4 regions of the Streptomyces sp. SDT5-1 genome follow, and region 3 is predicted to be linked to each of the others. Evidence: riboswitches for the same ligand, from Rfam matches in the RefSeq annotation. Region 3 holds a riboswitch; each other region holds the start of a gene.
What was found. A riboswitch is a leader RNA that binds a small molecule or an ion and turns the genes downstream of it on or off. The one in region 3 is predicted to bind cyclic di-AMP.
Positions count from the first base shown of each region.

Region 1: linked by a shared signal. The riboswitch ahead of ACTWJ8_RS32700 (M23 family metallopeptidase) and the one ahead of ACTWJ8_RS17460 (transglycosylase family protein) in region 3 are both predicted to bind cyclic di-AMP.
Region 2: linked by a shared signal. The riboswitch ahead of ACTWJ8_RS21045 (M23 family metallopeptidase) and the one ahead of ACTWJ8_RS17460 (transglycosylase family protein) in region 3 are both predicted to bind cyclic di-AMP.
Region 4: linked by a shared signal. The riboswitch ahead of ACTWJ8_RS28555 (M23 family metallopeptidase) and the one ahead of ACTWJ8_RS17460 (transglycosylase family protein) in region 3 are both predicted to bind cyclic di-AMP.

Region 1 covers NZ_CM125963.1:7,135,567-7,140,296, forward strand. The annotation lists gene ACTWJ8_RS32680 (aspartate aminotransferase family protein) at 1-103, shown strand, start outside; gene ACTWJ8_RS32685 (helix-turn-helix domain-containing protein) at 178-828, shown strand; gene ACTWJ8_RS32690 (DUF6126 family protein) at 821-970, shown strand; gene ACTWJ8_RS32695 (tyrosine-protein phosphatase) at 983-1,780, opposite strand; cyclic di-AMP (ydaO/yuaA leader) riboswitch at 2,165-2,337, shown strand; gene ACTWJ8_RS32700 (M23 family metallopeptidase) at 2,341-3,123, shown strand; gene ACTWJ8_RS32705 (SGNH/GDSL hydrolase family protein) at 3,369-4,151, shown strand; gene ACTWJ8_RS32710 (TetR/AcrR family transcriptional regulator) at 4,207-4,730, opposite strand, start outside.
Region 2 covers NZ_CM125963.1:4,559,404-4,564,133, forward strand. The annotation lists gene ACTWJ8_RS21030 (alginate lyase family protein) at 1-22, shown strand, start outside; tRNA gene ACTWJ8_RS21035 (tRNA-Met) at 84-157, shown strand; gene ACTWJ8_RS21040 (PP2C family protein-serine/threonine phosphatase) at 342-1,460, shown strand; cyclic di-AMP (ydaO/yuaA leader) riboswitch at 1,726-1,873, shown strand; gene ACTWJ8_RS21045 (M23 family metallopeptidase) at 1,885-2,937, shown strand; gene ACTWJ8_RS21050 (aldo/keto reductase) at 3,063-4,016, shown strand; gene ACTWJ8_RS21055 (PrsW family intramembrane metalloprotease) at 4,036-4,730, opposite strand, start outside.
Region 3 covers NZ_CM125963.1:3,765,879-3,770,608, reverse strand. The annotation lists gene ACTWJ8_RS17470 (recombinase family protein) at 1-862, shown strand, start outside; gene ACTWJ8_RS17465 (transglycosylase family protein) at 1,025-1,996, shown strand; cyclic di-AMP (ydaO/yuaA leader) riboswitch at 2,177-2,334, shown strand; gene ACTWJ8_RS17460 (transglycosylase family protein) at 2,339-3,061, shown strand; gene eno (phosphopyruvate hydratase) at 3,347-4,627, shown strand; gene ACTWJ8_RS17450 (FtsB family cell division protein) at 4,728-4,730, shown strand, end outside.
Region 4 covers NZ_CM125963.1:6,196,544-6,201,273, forward strand. The annotation lists gene ACTWJ8_RS28545 (M16 family metallopeptidase) at 1-484, shown strand, start outside; gene ACTWJ8_RS28550 (M16 family metallopeptidase) at 502-1,869, shown strand; cyclic di-AMP (ydaO/yuaA leader) riboswitch at 2,110-2,273, shown strand; gene ACTWJ8_RS28555 (M23 family metallopeptidase) at 2,287-3,093, shown strand; gene ACTWJ8_RS28560 (GntR family transcriptional regulator) at 3,325-4,011, shown strand; gene ACTWJ8_RS28565 (HPr family phosphocarrier protein) at 4,229-4,510, opposite strand; gene ACTWJ8_RS28570 (bifunctional acetate--CoA ligase family protein/GNAT family N-acetyltransferase) at 4,699-4,730, shown strand, end outside.

The DNA of each region.
Region 1 (4,730 bases), 3.4 Mb from region 3:
CGTCGAGGCGTTCACGGCGGTGATGGACGACGCGCACAGCGGCGGCGGACTGATGTGGGACTTCAGCAAGACACTGATCAAGCAGGCGGTCGCCAACCGCTGAGATCCCGCCTGGCGGGCTTTGCCTCTGAGGCAAGAAAGTTGCCGCAGGGGCACGGCTCTGGCTGAATCGACAGCATGAGCCCTGCCCTCCCGCCGGACGAGGCGGACGGTGCGGAGGTTCCGGAACCCCCGGAACTTCCCGCCGTCGCGCCCCAGCTCCGCGCACTGCGCCGGCGCGCCGCCCTCACCCTGGAGGCCGCCGCCGGATCCGCCGGTCTGTCCCCCGCGCACCTCTCGCGCCTGGAGACCGGACAGCGGCAGCCTTCGCTGCCGATGCTGCTCTCCCTCGCCCGCATCTACGGTACGACGGTCTCCGAGCTGCTCGGCGAGACCCCGGCCGACCGGGACGCGGTCGTGCGCGGCGCTGCCATGGACCGCACCGAGGCGGGCGGTTGGACGTACCAGCAGGCCGGATCGCCTGGCCGCGGCATGCAGGCCCTGCGGGTCCACGCGCCGTACGGCTCCCAGGGCGACGTCGTGCGTGTGCACCCAGGCGAGGAGTGGCTGTACGTCTTGTCCGGCCGGCTCCGCCTGCGGCTCGGCGACACCTCCTACCGGCTCGACCCGGGGGACAGCTCCCACTTCGACTCGCTGACCCCGCACCGGATCGCCGCCGTCGACCCGGGCGGCGTCGACTTCCTCTTCGTCCACACCCTGCTGCAGAGCCCGACGGCCGCCCTGTGTCTCGGCCCGGCGGGACCGGTGAAGGAGACCCGCCATGGCTGAGACCACCGACCCGAAGCCCCGCCGCCAGATCGAGGACAAGATGCCGCGCGGCATCCTGGTCCGCGTCCTCGTGTACGTCTTCGCGGGCCACGGCCTGGCGGCGTTCATCTATCTGCTGTTCACGCTGGGCGGGAACCGCTGAGGGCGGACCCCGCTAGTCGAGCAGCCGCTCGCGCAGCCGCTCGCGGGTGGCGGGGCTCAGCTTGAGGCCCACCTCCAGGTAGCGGTCGGTGCTGCCCCACTGCTCGTCGATGGTCTCCAGGCCCGCGTTCAGGTACTCGACGCGGGCGTCGAAGAGCGGGCTGAGCAGCTCCATGATCTCGGGGGAGTAGGCGTCCTTCGAGGTGGCCGTGCGGTGCACCTTGTAGCGGCGGTGCTTCTCGTTCGACTTGAGGTAGTCCGCCTCGATGGCGTCGCGCTCCACGCCCACCGCGAGGAGCGTCACGGCGATCGACAGGCCGGCGCGGTCCTTGCCCGCCGCGCAGTGCATCAGCGCGGGCAGGCTGTCCTCGGCGAGGGCGTGCAGGACGCGGCTGTGCTCGGCGGTGCGTTCCTTGATCATCGTGCGGTAGGACTCGACGAGCCGGTTCGCGGCGCGGCCCTCCGACAGGATCGAGCGGAGCTGCTCGATGTCCCCGTCGCGGACCATGGCCCAGAACTCGGCGCCGTCGGCCGGGTCGTTCAGCGGCATGTTCACATTGCGCACGCCGGGCAGCTCTACGTCGGCGCCCTCGAGCTTCTGGTCGGCCGCGTTGCGGAAGTCGAAGACCGTGTGCAGGCCGAGCGAGGAGAGGAAGCTCGCGTCCTCGGCCGTGGCGTGGGCGAGGTGACCGCTGCGGAACAGCACACCCTGGCGCACGCGCCGGCCGTCCACCGTGGGCAGGCCGCCCACGTCGCGGAAATTGCGCACTCCGGTCAGCTCGGGCTCGGTGGACGGTGCGTGCTGCGTCACAGGGGCTCCTCCCGTTCGATGCACCGGCGTTGGGTCGCCGGCGGGCGCGCTTCTGACGATACGACATCGGTTCCACAGGCAACCATCTGTCCGATTCGCTCGAATTTGTGCCAACTGTTCGTGAATCGAAGGGGCTTGTAGGCGTTGGCGTGACCGGCCTCATGTTCGTGACGCTGTGTGGCGACGGGCCGGGATCGCCTCCCCGGTAAATACCGAAGGTATGGCGTTGGTAAAGGGAGGAATGTCGACGCAGGGTTACGCAGGGCGGCCTCCAAAACCCAAGGAATTGCGGCCGCACGTGAATTCGGCAGTTGTCGACGCCATTGCGGTTCGCCTACGGTCACCAATCACTCCGGTCGGAACGCCTAGTCCTGCCGCCGCCCGGATCTCTCATCGACAACCCGTCACGGCAGGAGCGGGGGACCCACACGCACGACGCCGCGTAGGGGATTTCCCCAAGCGGCTAGGGGTGAAGCCGTTGCCCGCATCCCGGGCGCGGCCGGGCATCTCCAGCCCGAACCCGACAGCTCACCTCGTAGGCGACGGAGAGGAAATTCAGCATGCCCGCAAAGGGAAAGCACCGCCTTTCGACCTCCCGCCGCATCGCCCGCGTCGCCGCCGTCGCCTCCGCCGGTGGAGCCGCCGTCGCGCTGCCGCTCATGGGGGCCACCGGCGCCCAGGCCGCCACCTCCGGCGGCACCGCCGACGTGCAGACGTACACCGTCAAGGCCGGTGACACGCTCTCGAAGATCGCCAAGGCGCAGCACGTCGAGGGCGGCTGGAAGAAGCTGTACGAGGACAACAAGGACACCGTCGGCCCGGACGCCGACCGCATCGAGATCGGTGCGAAGCTCACCATCGGCGGCGCCTCCGAGGCCTCCGCCAAGGGCACGGCCGACGCCACGCAGACCAGCGCCAAGAGCGCCACCACCGCCTCCGGCGACTACGTCGCGCCGGTCGACGGCGCCCAGGGCCACGGCTACGGCAACTCCGGCTCCATGTGGTCCAGCGGCAGCCACACCGGCGCCGACTTCTCGGTCCCGACGGGCACCGCCGTGAAGGCGATCACCGACGGCACCGTCGTCTCCGCCGGCGACGGCGGCGCGTACGGCAACCAGGTCGTCATCGAGCACGCCGACGGCCACTTCTCGCAGTACGCCCACCTGTCCTCGATCGCCGTCGCCCAGGGCGACAAGGTGACCGCGGGCCAGGAGATCGGCAAGTCCGGCGCGACCGGCAACGTCACGGGCCCGCACCTGCACTTCGAGGTCCGCACCACCGCCGACTACGGCTCGGACATCGACCCGATCGCGTACCTGAGCGAGCACGGTGTGAGCGCCTGACGCACCGCTCGACGCGAAGCCTGAAACACGGCCCAGCGGCTCGTCGACCCGCTGGAATCGGCGCCCGGGATCCCCTCCCCGGGCGCCGATTCGCGTTCCCGCGCTTATTCCCCGATGCGCGAGTGGGCTTTCTCACCACCCGTCAACCCCTACCTACGATGGCGTAGGTCACTTTTCACGCGCGAAGATACGTGGTCGTGGCAAACGAATCGAGAGCACTCACGGACTCACCCAACGGCGCGACGATCCGGTCCTTCGCGGCCGTCGGAGACAGCTTCACCGAGGGCGTGGGCGACCCCGGCCCCGACGGGAAGTTCGCGGGCTGGGCCGACCGGCTCGCCGTCCTCCTCGACGACCGCGTCCCCGAGGACACCTTCAAGTACGCGAACCTGGCCGTGCGCGGAAAGCTCATCGACCAGATCGTCGCGGATCAGGTCCCCAAGGCGGTCGAGCTCGCCCCCGACCTGGTGACCCTGGTCGCCGGCGGCAACGACATCATCCGGCCCGGCACCGACCCCGACGACGTGGCCGAGCGCTTCGAGAAGGCCGTCGCCCGGCTCACCGACGCCGCCGGCACCGTCATGGTGGCCACCGGCTTCGACACCCGTGACGTGGCCGTGCTCAAGCACCTGCGCGGCAAGATCGCCACGTACAACATGCACGTGCGGGCCATCGCCGACCGCTACGGCTGCCCCGTGCTCGACCTGTGGTCGCTGCGCAGCGTGCAGGACCGCAGGGCCTGGGACGAGGACCGTCTGCACCTGTCGCCCGAGGGGCACACCCGGGTCGCGCTGCGCGCCGCCCAGACGCTCGGCCTCGAGGTGCCGGCCGACCCCGAGCAGGCCTGGCCGCCGCTGCCGCCGCGCGGCACGTTCGAGGTGCGGCGCGACGACATCCACTGGGCGCGCGAGTTCCTGGTGCCGTGGATCGGGCGCCGACTGCGCGGCGAGTCCTCCGGTGACCGCGTGCAGGCCAAGGGCTTCGTGGACCCGCACGCCGTGAAGGCGCACCTCCAGTCCGCTTCCTGAAGCGTCCCGAGGTTTTACGGGAAGGCGCTCGGGAGGAGGTCCGGGGTGACCCCTCTCAGCGCCCCGCCCCCGTCAACTCGGCCCGCTCCAGGCCGAGTTCGCGGGCGAGCGCCTCGTCGACCCACTCCTGCATCCGGGTCCGCGACACCGCGGCGGGCCGGCCCTCGTACGCCGTCAGCTGCACCGCGAGGCCGTCGAGCAGCGCGGTGAGGCGCAGCGCCGCCCCCATCGGGTCGGCGCAGACGAACTCCTCCGCCGCCACCCCCTCGGCGATCACCTCCGCGAGCGCCGCCTTCCACTGCCGGTCGAGGTCCCGCGTGACCTCCCGCAGCGCGGGCTCGCGCAGCGCCGCGGCCCAGCCCTCGATCCACAGCCGCCACCCCTTGGCCTGCCCGGTCGGCGCGTACCAGCGCACCGCGGCCCGCAGCCGCTTCAGGGCCGTCGTGCGGCGGCCGAGCAGCCGGCGCAGATGGGCCAGGTCGCTCTCGGCCGCGTGGGCGAACGCGGCGGCGACGAGCTTCTCCTTCGTCGAGAAGTGGTACAGCACCAGCGCGTTGCTCACGCCGAGCGCCGACGCCA
Region 2 (4,730 bases), 790 kb from region 3:
GCTGACGCACGCCGCCGCGTGAGCCGTCGCGCGCAAGCGATTCGCGTTCACTCCCCCTGATGGCGTACTGTTGTTTTCACCGACGCGGGGTGGAGCAGCTCGGTAGCTCGCTGGGCTCATAACCCAGAGGTCGCAGGTTCAAATCCTGTCCCCGCTACTGAAGGCCGAGGCCGGAATCTCATCGAGATTCCGGCCTCGGTGCTTTTCCGGCGCTGTGGCGCCGATGTTGCGCCCGTCACGTTCCCCACCCGTACGGCCCACCCCTGCTCGCCGCGGCGTCCCCGTGCGGGAACTCTTGGTGAGACGCCGGAAGCGGGCAGGGACGCGGCAGGAGACGACTGGTGGGGCAGCGAGAAGGAGGCAGAGGGGGGAGACGGGGGCGGCGCGAGGCCGAGGCGGCCCCCACCCGGATCTTCGTCCGGCTGCTGCCCTTGCTGCTCGTGATCGGCGGCGCGGTCTACGAGTACTTCACGCCCGCCGGTTACTCCGGCGCCCCGCTGTTCAGCGCGGCCCCGCTGGTGGCCGCCCCGTTCTTCTCGCTCTGCACGACGATCCTGACCGGCGCGGTGTCGATCGGCGCGATCGTCGCGGTGCATCTGTACTTCTGGACCAACATGGGGGTCGCGTTCGTCACCGAGATCGTCACCGTGGCCACCGTCTGCCTGCTGGCCTGTCTGCTCAACCGGATCGTGCGGCGCAGCTACGAGCAGCTGGCCTCCGCCCGCGAGATCGCGCAGGCGGCCCAGCTCGCGGTGCTGCCCGAACCGCCCCGGCGGATCGGCGGGTTCGTGGTCGCGGCGCGCTACGAGGCGGCGCAGGCCGACGCGTTCATCGGCGGTGATCTGTACGCGGTCCAGGACACCCCGCACGGCATCCGGATCATCGTCGGCGACGTACGGGGCAAGGGCATGGGCGCGGTCGCCGCGGTCGCGGTGGTGATCGGAGCGTTCCGGGAGGCCGCCGAGCAGGAGGGCTCGCTGGAGGCGGTCGCACAGCGCCTCGAGCGGGCGCTGGCCAGGGAGGGCGGCCGGCGCAGGGGCATCGACGACTTCGAGGGCTTCACGACCGCGGTGCTGGCCGAGATCCCGCACGGCACCGAGCGGGTACGGGTCCTCAACCGCGGTCATCCGGCGCCGCTGCTGCTGCTCGGCGACGGCACCGTGCGCGAGCTGTACCCGTGTCAGGAGGCGCTGCCGCTCGGCATGAGCGAGCTCGGCAGCTGGCCCGACCGGGGGATCGAGGCGGAGTTCCCGTCCGCGGCGACGCTGCTGCTCTACACCGACGGGCTCTCGGAGGCGCGGGACCCGGGCGGCCGCTTCTACGATCCGGCGGACCGGCTGTCGGGGCGGCTCTTCCCGGGGCCCGACGAGCTGCTCGGGGCGCTCGTGACGGAGGTGCGGGCGCACACCGGGGGCGGTTCGACGGACGACATGGCGCTGCTCGCCGTTCGGCGTGCCTGACCGTCCATGATCGTTGTTACCAAAGGTAGCCGACCGTAGTCGAACGGCGCCGCTCCGCATAACAATTGACGCACTGTCAGAGGGTTGGGTGAGGCGGATGTGGGAACGACCCCCGTTCAACTCGCCCGGTTATGACCGTTCTTGATCCGATAAGTCCTGGCCAGAGTCGTGAACGATCAGTGGGAAGCGCTTGGAATTACTGTCTGCTGTCTATTAACGTTCGATAACGCAGCGCGGTCGTCCCAGCCGTCACAAGCGACGGCTCCGTGCGCACACGCTCAATCCCGAAAGGGAGCCGGGGAACCACCAACTTGGGGTGAATCGGGCGCTCTTCCTGTCCCAGGAGACGTTCGTAGGAGACCTTCCTGCTCCGAACCCGTCAGCTAACCCGGTAGGCGAGAAGGAAGGAAAGGAGAGCGCCCCCGTGGCGTCGAACCGGCCTGCCCCCGACTTCTTCTACGGCCCCGAAGACGACTTCACCGTCGAGCAGGAGCCCTGGGAGGAGTGGAACCCCACCGAGGAGTCCGTCGCTCCCGTCCGCGGCCGGCACCGGGTGGCCCGCCGCCGCGGCGGATTCGCCCGCAGCTCCACGGTCCTCGGCGTCGGTGTCGTCGCCGCAGTCGGCGCGGGCGGCATCGCCACCGCGCAGGGCGGCAAGCCGCCGGTCCACATCTCCATGCCCGACCTGTCGGCGGTCAAGGACTCGCTGCCCGCGGCGAAGTCGCTGCCGGGCGTGGGCTCGCTGATGTCCGACGGTTCGGACTCCGACTCCGGCTCCGGCGCCACGGCCTCCCCGCTGAGCGGCGCCGGTATCACTCAGGCCGACGCCGCCGAGGGGCAGACCGGCGCCGGAGAGGCGCTGCGCGCCCGCATCATGCAGCAGGCCGAGACGCAGCAGGACGCGGCCGACGCCACCGCGAAGCAGGAGGCCGAGGAGGCCGCGGCCCAGAAGGCCGCCGCCGAGGCCGCCGCCAAGCGGGAGGCCGCCGACGCCAAGGCCGCCGCCGAGAAGAAGAAGGCCGAGGAGGAGGCCCGCCGCAAGGCGGAGGAGGAGCGGCTGCGCAAGCTGGCCGCCAGCTTCAAGCTCCCGGTCGCCTCGTACACGCTCTCCGGCACCTTCGGCCAGCCCGGCTCCATGTGGTCCTCCGGGTACCACACGGGCCTCGACTTCGCGGCCTCCACGGGCACGCCGATCCGCGCCATCCACTCCGGTACGGTCACGGAGGCTGGCTGGGCGGGCGCGTACGGGTACCGCACGGTGCTCACCCTCGACGACGGCACCGAGCTGTGGTTCTGCCACCAGTCCTCGATCAACGTCAGCGCGGGCCAGAAGGTCTCCACCGGCGACGTCATCGGCCGCGTGGGCGCCACGGGCAATGTGACCGGGCCGCACCTCCACCTGGAGGTCCACCCCGACGGCCAGTCCACCGGCGTCGACCCGGCGGCCTGGCTGCGCGAAAAGGGCCTGACCCCCTGAACCGGTGAGCCCCGGCGGCCCTGGCGCTGACCCCCCGACGTCAGGGCTGCCGGTTTGCCCCTTCTTGGCGGGATTTCCGGCGTGATCGCGGAATACCGTATTCCGTACGGGTGTTGGAACAGGGCATGACTTCCTCTCGCTCTCTGCGCAAGCTCGGCACCTCCGACCTCGAGGTCTTCCCGCTCTCCCTCGGGGGCAACGTGTTCGGCTGGACCGCCGACGACGCCACGTCCTTCGAGGTGCTCGACGCGTACGTCGCCGCGGGCGGCAACTTCATCGACACCGCCGACGTGTACTCGGCGTGGGTGGACGGCAACAAGGGCGGCGAGTCGGAGACCGTCATCGGCAAGTGGCTCGCCTCGCGCGGCCGCCGCGACGACCTCGTCATCGCCACCAAGGGCGGCCAGCACCCCGAGTACCAGGGCCTGTCCGCGGCGAACATCAAGGCCGCCGTCGACGCCTCCCTCAAGCGCCTCGGCACCGACCACATCGACCTGTACTACACGCACTACGACCGCCCGGACGTGCCGGTCGAGGAGATCATCGGCGGGCTCGACGCGGTGGTGAAGGCCGGCAAGGTGCGGCACATCGCCGCGTCCAACATCTCCGCCGAGCGTCTCCAGGAGTCCCTCGACTTCTCCGAGCGCGAGGGCCTCGCCCGCTACGTCGCGCTCCAGCCGCACTACAACCTCGTCTCCCGCGACACGTACGAGGGCGCGCTCCAGGACGTCGCCGCCCGCGCGGGCCTCGGGGCCGTGCCGTACTACGCGCTCGCCGCCGGCTTCCTGACTGGCAAGTACCGGCCGGGCGTGACCGTCGACAGCGCGCGGGCCGCCGGTGCGGGCAAGCACCTGGAGACCGAGCGCGGGCGGAACGTCCTGGCGGCGCTCGACGACATCGCCCGCGCCCACGACGCCGAGATCGCCACGGTCGCCCTCGCCTGGCTGGCCGCGCAGCCCACGGTGGCCGCGCCGATCGCCTCCGCGCGGATCGTCGACCAGCTGCCCGCGCTGCTCGCGGTGGCGGACCTGGAGCTGACGCGGGCCGAGCTCGACCGCCTGACGGCCGCCTCCGCCTGAGCCCGCGGGACCGGCCGGTTCAGTACCGGTACGGGTTGTACGGCGTGTACGCGGGGCTGTGGGGCACCACGGGGCCCGCGTACATGGCGGGCAGCCACATCGGCGCCGCGATCTGCGAGCCGTACGCGAGCGCCGGCCGCGCGTAGTCCCGGCGCTCCCACAGCGCGTCGAGCAGCTCCCGCTCCCGTACGACGAAGTCCGCGCCCGCCCTGCCCCTGCGGCCGCGGTGGCGAAGGAGCGCGAGGGACGTCGCGTACGCCTCGTACTCGGCGACGGCGGTGGCGGCCGGCCTGCCGCCGTAGTGCGTGGCGAAGTCGCGGGCCAGGCGCCGCGCCTTCAGCGAGCCCAGTGCGAACGGCTCGGGCGGCGTCAGCCAGCCCGCGGCGACGTAGGCCGGCAGCTCCTGGCGGACCGTGCGCAGCTCGCGCTGGCGCAGATACACCGACAGCCAGGTGACCACGCCGAACACCGGCACCATGAACGCCGCGTACACCGCGAAGAAGCCGTACTCGCCGAACGACGACGAGCCGTTCCAGAACGCGTGCATGCCCATCGCGCCGAGCAGCCCGGCGAGCGGCAGCAGCATCCGGCGCAGCCGGCCGCGGCCCGGGGCCATGGCGGCGGCGATGCCGAAGCCGATGCCGGTGAGCACCGTGAACAAGGGGTGCGCGAACGGGGACATCACGACGCGCACGAAGAACGTGGCCGCGGTGA
Region 3 (4,730 bases):
GTTCGGGCTGCTCGACGGCCACGAACTCCTGGCGGCCGACGTGGTTCGGCAGCGGCACGCGGCGGCGCCCGGCGACCCCTCGCGGTACGAACGGCGGGTGCGGGAGATCGACCGGGCGGTCGCGCGCCACGAGGAGCTTCTGCGCGGGGCGCCGGCGTACGTCGCGGCCGGGATCGCTCCGGCCGTACTGCACGCCGCTGCCGAGCGCATGCGCGAGGAAGCCGAAGATCTGCGTCGCCAACGGGCGGTGGCGGCGGAGTGGCTCGCCGGCCGGGAGGCCGATGACGCGCGGCGTGACGACCTGCTCGACGCCATCCGGTCCGGTGCGGCCTGCGTGCCTGGCCTGAGTCCTGAACAGGTGCGTGCATTGTTCGAGGCGTTCGACGTCCAAGTTCACTGCGGGACGCGTGAAGTTCTCTACAAGGCGGGGGTCAGGTGCCCGGTCACCGAGTGGCACGAGGAGACCGGCATGTTGGTGCCGCCCGACCCCACGGACGAGGAATGGGGGAGCGTGCTCGCGGCGCTCGGCCCCTTTTTCACCAAGCGGCACTTCACCAGCAAGTACGACATCCGCGGGCAGTTCAACGGAATGCTGCACCGGCTGCGGCACGGGCTGAGCTGGAAGGATCTCCCGGCCGCTTGGGGCCCGGCGAACGCGATCAGGGAGCGCCAGCTGTCCTGGTGGAAGAAGGGCGCATGGCCTGCGGTCATGGCGGTGCTCCACGCGGACGTGCGAGGCGAACCGGTCTACAGGCCTCCCGTTCCGCCTCCCCTTCGCGTTGTCACCGGCGTGCGTCTGGATTGCAGCGAACTGTACGGATTCGTCGGGCAGTTCGCGGACTTCGGAAAGGTCGCGAACTGACGCCCCGTCAAGACTGTGACTTTCACGTGATCTACGCTGCATCGACTTGTGACAGGTGTTCGAGTGCCGCTACGTTCACGGATCATCGCGACACATGCACAACCCGCACCACTTGCACCACCCGTCGCGCGTAGCAGCATCAGTCTCGCGAAAGGCAAACGCATGCTCTCCGGGAACGGTCGACACCGTCGCCCCCGTCAGGCCCCTGCTCTCGTCGTCGCCGCCGGAGTCACCGGCAGCGCCATCGCGATCCCGCTGTTCGCCGCCAGTGGCGCGAGCGCCGCGACCACGCAGGCGTGGGACAAGCTCGCGGAGTGCGAGAGCGGCGGCCAGTGGAGCCTGGACGCCGGGAACGGCTACTACGGCGGTCTCCAGTTCACGCAGGAGAGATGGGAGGAGTACGGGGGGCTCGCCTACGCCCCGCGTGCCGACCAGGCCAGCCGTTCGCAGCAGATAGCCGTGGCCGAGAAGGTCCTCGAGGACAAGGGTCCGAGCGCCTGGCCGATGTGCTCGCTCACCGCGGACCTCACCAAGGACGACGACTCGGCGGACATCGATCCGGGTGTCACCGCGTCCCCGTCTCCCTCGCAGTCGGCCGACAGCGGGGACGACGAGGGGAGCGAGGGCGACAGCGGCGCCGGCGACGAGGCGGATGCCGGCAAGGGTGCGTCGGCCAGTCCTTCGCCCAGTGACAGCGCGGACGAGACCGCGAGCGACGACTCGGGCGATACCTCCGGTAACAAGGAGAAGGAGAGCGCCTCGCCGGAGTCGTCGGAGCCGGAGTCGCCGGAGCCGACGGAGTCCGCCGCCTCCTCAAGTGACAAGTCCCACGCGCCTTCTGCCACGGAGAGCCCCGACGCCTCCTCCGGTCGGCACCGCGGCGACCGCGCGTCCGACGACGAGGCGGACTCCCGCGCGAGTGAGGGTCGTCACGCCTCGCGCGAGAGCAAGCGCGACGGCGACGCGTACACGGTCCGCGCCGGCGACAACCTCTGGGACATCGCGAAGGCCGAGGACGTGCACGGCGGCTGGGACGCGCTCTACGAGCGGAACAAGGAGACGGTGGGCTCCGACCCCGATCTCATCCTTCCTGGTCAGAGCCTGGATCTTGGAGACGGTTCGGACAAACAGTGAAGGTTTTCGGGGGTAGTTGAGGGGGCTTTGTCCGATGTTGGTCGAGTGAGACATGGGTCTCAAAGCCCCTGATCAACTTTGAAATCGGACGGATCGACTGCTTACGGTCGTGACCGCTCGCTTCAGCGGGCCCCGACGGATGTCACGCCGAATCCTGCCAGCGTCCGTACGGGAACAGTCGACGCGTCAGCGCCGTAGGCAGGAGCGGGGGACCCAGGTAAGCGCCCTTCCGGGAGACCGGACGGGCTTGGGGTGAAGCAGCGCACAAGGATGCCGCTGCCGGGCACTCACTGGCCCGAACCCGACAGCTCACCTCGCAGGCGTCGGTGAGGGGATACCTCCATGCTGTTTTCCGGCAAGAACAAGCACCGCCGCCCGTCCAAGGCCGTCCGCGTCGCCACGCTCGGCGGTGTCGCCGCCGCCGCGGTCGCCGTGCCGCTGATGGGCGCCACGTCCGCCTCCGCCGCCACCTCGTCCGAGTGGGACCAGGTCGCGCAGTGCGAGTCCGGTGGCAACTGGTCGATCAACACCGGCAACGGTTTCTACGGCGGCCTGCAGTTCTCCGCCTCCACCTGGTCCGCCTACGGCGGCGACCAGTACGCGTCCACCGCCGACAAGGCCTCCAAGGCGCAGCAGATAGCCATCGGCGAGAAGGTTCTCGCCTCCCAGGGCAAGGGCGCCTGGCCGAACTGCGGCACCGGCCTGTCCTCCGCCTCGTACGACGGCGCCTCCGCCGACTCGTCCTCCTCGCAGCAGCAGGAGGCCCCGAAGCAGGAGACCCAGCAGCGCGCGGACCGCTCCGAGCAGCGTCAGCAGCCGCAGCAGCAGGCCCCGAAGCAGGAGGCCCCCAAGCAGCAGGCCGCTCCGAAGCAGGACACCGTCACCACCCCGACCGGCAACAAGGTCGAGAAGGGCGACGGCGAGTACAAGGTCAAGTCCGGCGACACCCTCAGCAAGATCGCCGAGGCGCACGGCACGACCTGGCAGAAGCTGTTCGAGAAGAACAACGACATCGTCAAGGACGCCAACCTGATCTACCCGGGTCAGCAGCTGCACCTCAGCTAAGCGTCAGGTCCGGAAGGACCGCAGGCACGGACTCGGCATCGGCGGACGCCGAGCCCGGCCGCCCTCCCCGTCCCCACGGGCCGCTCACTCCGGCGACCTCCGTCCCGCTCAGCCGGGCCGGAGGTCGCTGTTTTTGTTCCGTTAAGAAACATTTCGCTATCGGCGTTGTCCACGAGACGGGCGTTCGGATGGCCGATGCCCGCGAGCCGGTTACGCTCAGGGGTGCGGGACCACGGATCCATGCAGCCGCCCGCACCGCCCGTCACATCCCAGAAGGAGATGCTCGTGCCGTCCATCGACGTCGTCGTAGCCCGGGAAATCCTGGACTCCCGAGGCAATCCCACGGTCGAGGTCGAGGTCGGCCTCGACGACGGCAGCACCGGCCGTGCTGCCGTTCCGTCCGGCGCCTCCACCGGCGCCTTCGAGGCCATCGAACTCCGCGACGGTGACCCGAACCGTTACCAGGGCAAGGGCGTCGAGAAGGCCGTCCTCGCCGTCATCGAGCAGATCGGCCCGGAGCTCGTCGGCTACGACGCCACCGAGCAGCGCCTGATCGACCAGGCCATGTTCGACCTGGACGCGACCGACAACAAGGGCTCGCTCGGCGCCAACGCCATCCTCGGTGTCTCGCTCGCCGTCGCCCACGCCGCCTCCGAGGCCAGCGACCTGCCGCTCTTCCGCTACCTCGGCGGTCCGAACGCGCACCTGCTGCCGGTCCCGATGATGAACATCCTGAACGGCGGATCCCACGCGGACTCCAACGTCGACATCCAGGAGTTCATGATCGCCCCGATCGGCGCGGAGTCCTTCTCCGAGGCCCTGCGCTGGGGCGCCGAGGTCTACCACACGCTGAAGAAGGTCCTGAAGAGCAAGGGCCTGGCCACCGGCCTCGGCGACGAGGGCGGCTTCGCCCCGAACCTCGGCTCGAACCGTGAGGCCCTCGACCTGATCCTCGAGGCCATCAAGGAGGCCGGCTACGTTCCCGGCCAGCAGATCGCCCTCGCCCTCGACGTCGCCGCCTCCGAGTTCTACAAGGACGGCAAGTACCAGTTCGAGGGCAAGGAGCGCTCCGCCGCCGAGATGACGGAGTACTACGAGGAGCTCGTGGCGGCCTACCCGCTCGTCTCCATCGAGGACCCGCTGTTCGAGGACGACTGGGCCGGCTGGAACGTCATCACCGAGAAGCTCGGCGACAAGGTGCAGCTCGTCGGCGACGACCTGTTCGTCACCAACCCTGAGCGCCTGGCCCGCGGCATCGAGGAGAACTCGGCGAACGCCCTGCTCGTGAAGGTGAACCAGATCGGTTCGCTGACCGAGACCCTGGACGCCGTGGAGCTGGCCCAGCGCAACGGCTTCAAGTGCATGATGTCCCACCGCTCCGGCGAGACCGAGGACGTCACCATCGCCGACCTGGCCGTCGCCACGAACTGCGGCCAGATCAAGACCGGCGCCCCGGCCCGCTCCGAGCGCGTCGCCAAGTACAACCAGCTCCTGCGCATCGAGGAGATCCTCGACGACGCGGCGGTCTACGCCGGTCGCTCGGCGTTCCCCCGCTTCAAGGGCTGAGCCTCACTGAGGCTGTAGTTCCGTACGTCCCCGCACTCGGTCCCGTACCGTGTGCGGGGACGTACGTACGTGAGCGGCGACGGGGAGGCGGGAGCAGGCGATG
Region 4 (4,730 bases), 2.4 Mb from region 3:
GGGCGGCGGCGAGTCGTCCCGCCTCTACAACCGCCTCGTACGCCGTGACCGCACCGCCGTCGCGGCCGGTTTCGGCCTGCTGCGCCTCGCCGGGGCGCCGTCCCTCGGCTGGCTGGACGTGAAGACCTCCGGAGACGTCGAGGTCCCCGTCATCGAGGCCGCCGTGGACGAGGAGCTCGCCCGGTTCGCCGAGGAGGGCCCGAGCCCGGAGGAAATGGAGCGCGCGCAGGCCCAGTTGGAGCGCGAGTGGCTCGACCGCCTGGGCACGGTCGCGGGCCGCGCCGACGAGCTGTGCCGCTACGCCGTCCTGTTCGGCGACCCGCAGCTCGCCCTGACCGCCGTGGGGCGCGTCCTGGACGTGACCGCCGAGGAGGTCCAGGAGATCGCCAAGGAGCGCCTGCGCCCCGACAACCGCGCGGTGCTCGTGTACGAGCCCACCGCCCCCGCCGAGACCGACGAGAACACCGAGGAGGCGGGCCAGTGACCGAGCAGCTCGCGAGCATGGACTTCCACCCCCGCCCGCAGGCGGGTGAGCCCAAGCCCTGGGCGTTCCCCGCCCCGGAGCGCGGCTCGCTCCCCAACGGCCTGACGGTGCTCCGCTGCCACCGCCCCGGCCAGCAGGTCGTCGCCGTCGAGGTGCACCTGGACGCGCCGCTGGACGCCGAGCCGAAGGGCCTCGACGGCGTCGCCACGATCATGGCGAGGGCCTTCAACGAGGGCACCGACAAGTACTCCGCCGAGGAGTTCGCCGCCGAACTGGAGCGCTGCGGCGCCACCATGGACGCGCACGCCGACCACCCCGGCGTAAGGGCCTCCCTCGAAGTGCCCGCCTCGCGCCTCTCCAAGGGCCTCGCCCTGCTGGCCGACGCCCTGCGCGCCCCGGCCTTCGACGACAGCGAGATCGAGCGCCTGGTGCGCAACCGCCTGGACGAGATCCCGCACGAGAGCGCCAACCCGGCCCGGCGCGCCGCCAAGGAGCTCTCCCGGCAGCTCTTCCCCGCCGACGCGCGCGTGTCGCGCCCGCGGCAGGGCACCGAGGAGACCGTCTCCGCCATCGACGCGGCGGCCGTGCGCGCCTTCTACGACCGGCACGTGCGCCCCGCCACCGCCACGGCCGTCGTCGTGGGCGACCTGACGGGCATCGACCTGGACGCACTCCTGGCCGACACGCTCGGCGCCTGGACCGGCGACACCACCGAGCCGCGCCCCGTCCCGCCGGTCGTCGCCGACGACACCGGCCGCGTCGTCATTGTGGACCGCCCCGGAGCCGTGCAGACGCAGCTCCTCATCGGCCGGGTCGGCCCGGACAAGCACGACCGCGTGTGGCCGGCGCAGGTCCTCGGCACGTACTGCCTGGGCGGCACCCTCACGTCGCGCCTGGACCGCGTCCTGCGCGAGGAGAAGGGCTACACCTACGGGGTGCGGTCCTTCGCCCAGGTGCTGCGCTCCGCGCCCGACGGCAGCGGCGCGGCGATGCTTGCCATCAGCGGTTCGGTGGACACGCCGAACACCGGGCCCGCGCTCGACGACCTGTGGAAGGTGCTGCGCACGCTGGCGGCCGAGGGCCTCACGGACGCCGAACGGGACACCGCCGTGCAGAACCTGGTGGGCGTCGCCCCGCTGAAGTTCGAGACGGCGGCGGCCGTCGCGAGCACGCTCGCGGACCAGGTCGAGCAGCACCTGCCGGACGACTTCCAGGCGCAGCTGTACCGGCAGCTGGCGGCCACCGGCACCGTGGAGGCCACGGCGGCCGTCGTGAGCGCGTTCCCCTCGGACCGGCTCGTGACGGTCCTGGTGGGCGACGCCGCGCAGATCGAGGAGCCGGTCAAGGCGCTCGGCATCGGTGAAGTGACCGTGGTCACGAGCTGAGTTCGCCTCCTGAGGCACACCACGAAGCCCCGGCGCCGACAGCGGCCGCCGGGGCTTCGTGGTGTTGATCACGATCAGCTGGAATCACTACACGCTCACAAATGTCCGAATTGTTGTAGAGGTTGCCTGCGTGCCCTGTGGCGTGCACTACAAAAGCCGGGTTCTGTTTGTTGATTCAAAGAGGCCCCGCTTAGCGTTCCCTCCGGCTGTCCGCCAGACGTACGTCGCACCCGCGACACCGGACAGTCATCGCCGAGTCCCCCACGGTGCGAGCCAGGGGAGCCGGGGACCCACCGAAGTCCCTGGGGTGAATCGGGCGCTCTTCCCGCGAGGGGAGGGGGCCCGTAGGAGACCTTCCTGCTCCGAACCCGTCAGCTAACCCGGTAGGCGAGAAGGAAGGAAAGGATCAGCACCTTCATGGGGTTCACCCGTGCCACCGGGAAGCACCGCCGTCCCGGCCGTCTGACGCGCACCACCGCTCAGGTCGCCGGCGTCGCCGCACTCACCACGACGGGCGTGGTGGCGGGCCTCGCCGCCCCCGCCCTCGCCGCCGAACCCGCCGCGGAGCACGACGGCCTGACGCAGGCCATCGCCATCGGCGACTCCCTCGCCGACAAGATCGACGCGCAGGCCACCGCGCAGCAGAAGGCCGCCGAGAAGGCGAAGGCCGAGGCCGAGGCCAAGAAGAAGGCCGAGGAGGCCAAGCGCAAGGCCGAGGCGGAGGCCAAGAAGCGCGCCGCCGAAAAGGCCAAGAAGGAGCGCGAGGCCCGCGAGGCCAAGGAGCGCGCCGCCCGTGAGGCCGAGCGCAAGCGCCTGAACAGCTTCGTGGCGCCGATATCCGGCTCGTACGTCTCCACCGCCTACAAGGCCAGCAGCGGCCTGTGGTCCTCCGGCAGCCACACCGGCATCGACTTCCACGCCGCCAGCGGCACCTCGGTGCACGCCGTCGGCATGGGCACCGTCGTCGAGGCCGGCTGGGGCGGCGCCTACGGCAACAACGTCGTGATCAAGATGAATGACGGTACATACACCCAGTACGGTCACATGTCCTCGATCGGCGTCTCCGTCGGCCAGCACGTCACCCCCGGCCAGCAGATCGGCCTCTCCGGCGCCACCGGCAACGTGACGGGCCCGCACCTCCACTTCGAGGCCCGCACCAGCCCCGACTACGGCTCGGACATCGACCCGGTCGCGTACCTGCGTCAGCACGGCGTGAACGTCTGACCCGGCCCGACCCACGGCGCGTCCGACGAAAGCCCCGGCTCACCGAGCCGGGGCTTTCGCGTGTCCGCAGATATCGGCTGTCCAAAAAATATCCCCGGATTCCGTCCCCTCGTCGGAAATTCAAGCACGGTGGAATAGAGTCGAAGGACAAGTGCTCCGGCCGCGTGTCATGCGCGCTTGCACGGGCGTCATTCGACCGCGTTTCGCGGGGATCAAGGCGGAGGTCGAACCATGCGCATTCCCGCGCACTCGGTATGCACGGCGATCCGCGACGACATCGTCGCCGGGGTCTACGAGCGCGGCGCGCGGCTCACCGAAGAGCTGCTCGCGCGTCGCTACGGGGTCTCGCGCGTGCCCGTCCGCGAGGCGCTGCGCACCCTGGAGGCGGAGGGGTTCGTCGTCACGCGCAGGCACGCGGGCGCGTGCGTGGCCGAGCCCACCGAGCGGGAGGCGGCCGACCTCCTGGAGATCCGGATGCTGCTCGAACCGATGGCCGCGGCCCGCGCCGCACAGCGCCGCTCGGAGGCCCACCTCAAGGTGCTGCGCGGGCTCGTGAGGCTGGGTCAGGAGCGCGCGAGGCGAGGTCAGGGCGAGGATCTGCGCTCCCTGGGCGGCTGGTTCCACGAGACGCTCACCCAGGCGTCCGGCAGCCCCGGCCTGATCACCCTGCTCACCCAGCTCCGCCACAAGATCGCCTGGATGTACGCCGTGGAGAGCCCCGCCCGCCCGGTCGAGTCCTGGGCCGAGCACGGCGCCATCGTGGACGCGGTGGCGCGCGGCGACGTCGAGCGCGCCCGCGCCCTGGCGACCCTGCACACCGAGCGCGCCGCGGCCGCCCACCGCCTGCGCGTCCCGCGCGCGGGAGAGCGTGTGAGGAGTTCGCAACACGCAGTCAACACGGTGGGGCACCAGCTTTAACAACGGCGCCGTATACAAAGAAGTGCGCAATTCTCGGCGCGCGCCGAAACGGCTGAAATGGCCGGACGGGCTTGCGTGAATTCCTGTCGCGTAATCCGCGCTGCGCGCCGCGCAATTCGTGCTGCGTGCCGCGGAATTCGTGCCGTATTTCCGGGAACGAAAAAGCCGCGCGCCCCAAAGGGGACGCGCGGCTCTGCCGTACTGCTTCGTCTGTGCGTCAGACGGTCTCGGGAAGCTCCTCGAGGCCCTCGGCGACCAGCTTCGCCAGCCGGTCGAGCGCGGCGTCCGCGCCCTCGGCGTCGGAGGCCAGCACGATCTCCTCGCCGCCCTGCGCGCCCAGGCCGAGCACGGCCAGCATGGAGGCGGCGTTGACGGGGTTGCCGTCGGCCTTGGCGATCGTCACGGGAACGCCGGCCGCCGTGGCAGCGCGGACGAAGATGGAAGCGGGGCGGGCGTGGAGGCCCTCGGCCCAGCCGACGTTGACGCGGCGCTCAGCCATGTGATGCTGCCCTTCAGGTGACTCACGGTTGTCTAGACCAGTGTTCCATATCGGGGGCGGTGCGTGACGCGGACCCAGGTCCTCGCCCGCACAGCCCTTCGGTCCTCCATAGAGTGCCTTCCGGGCGTACCGGCCGCGACCCGTACGACGGGACGCCTTCTGTCGGTGGCCGGCCCTACTCTTGCGACATGGAGACTCCGTCGGACCGCCATGCGTACCC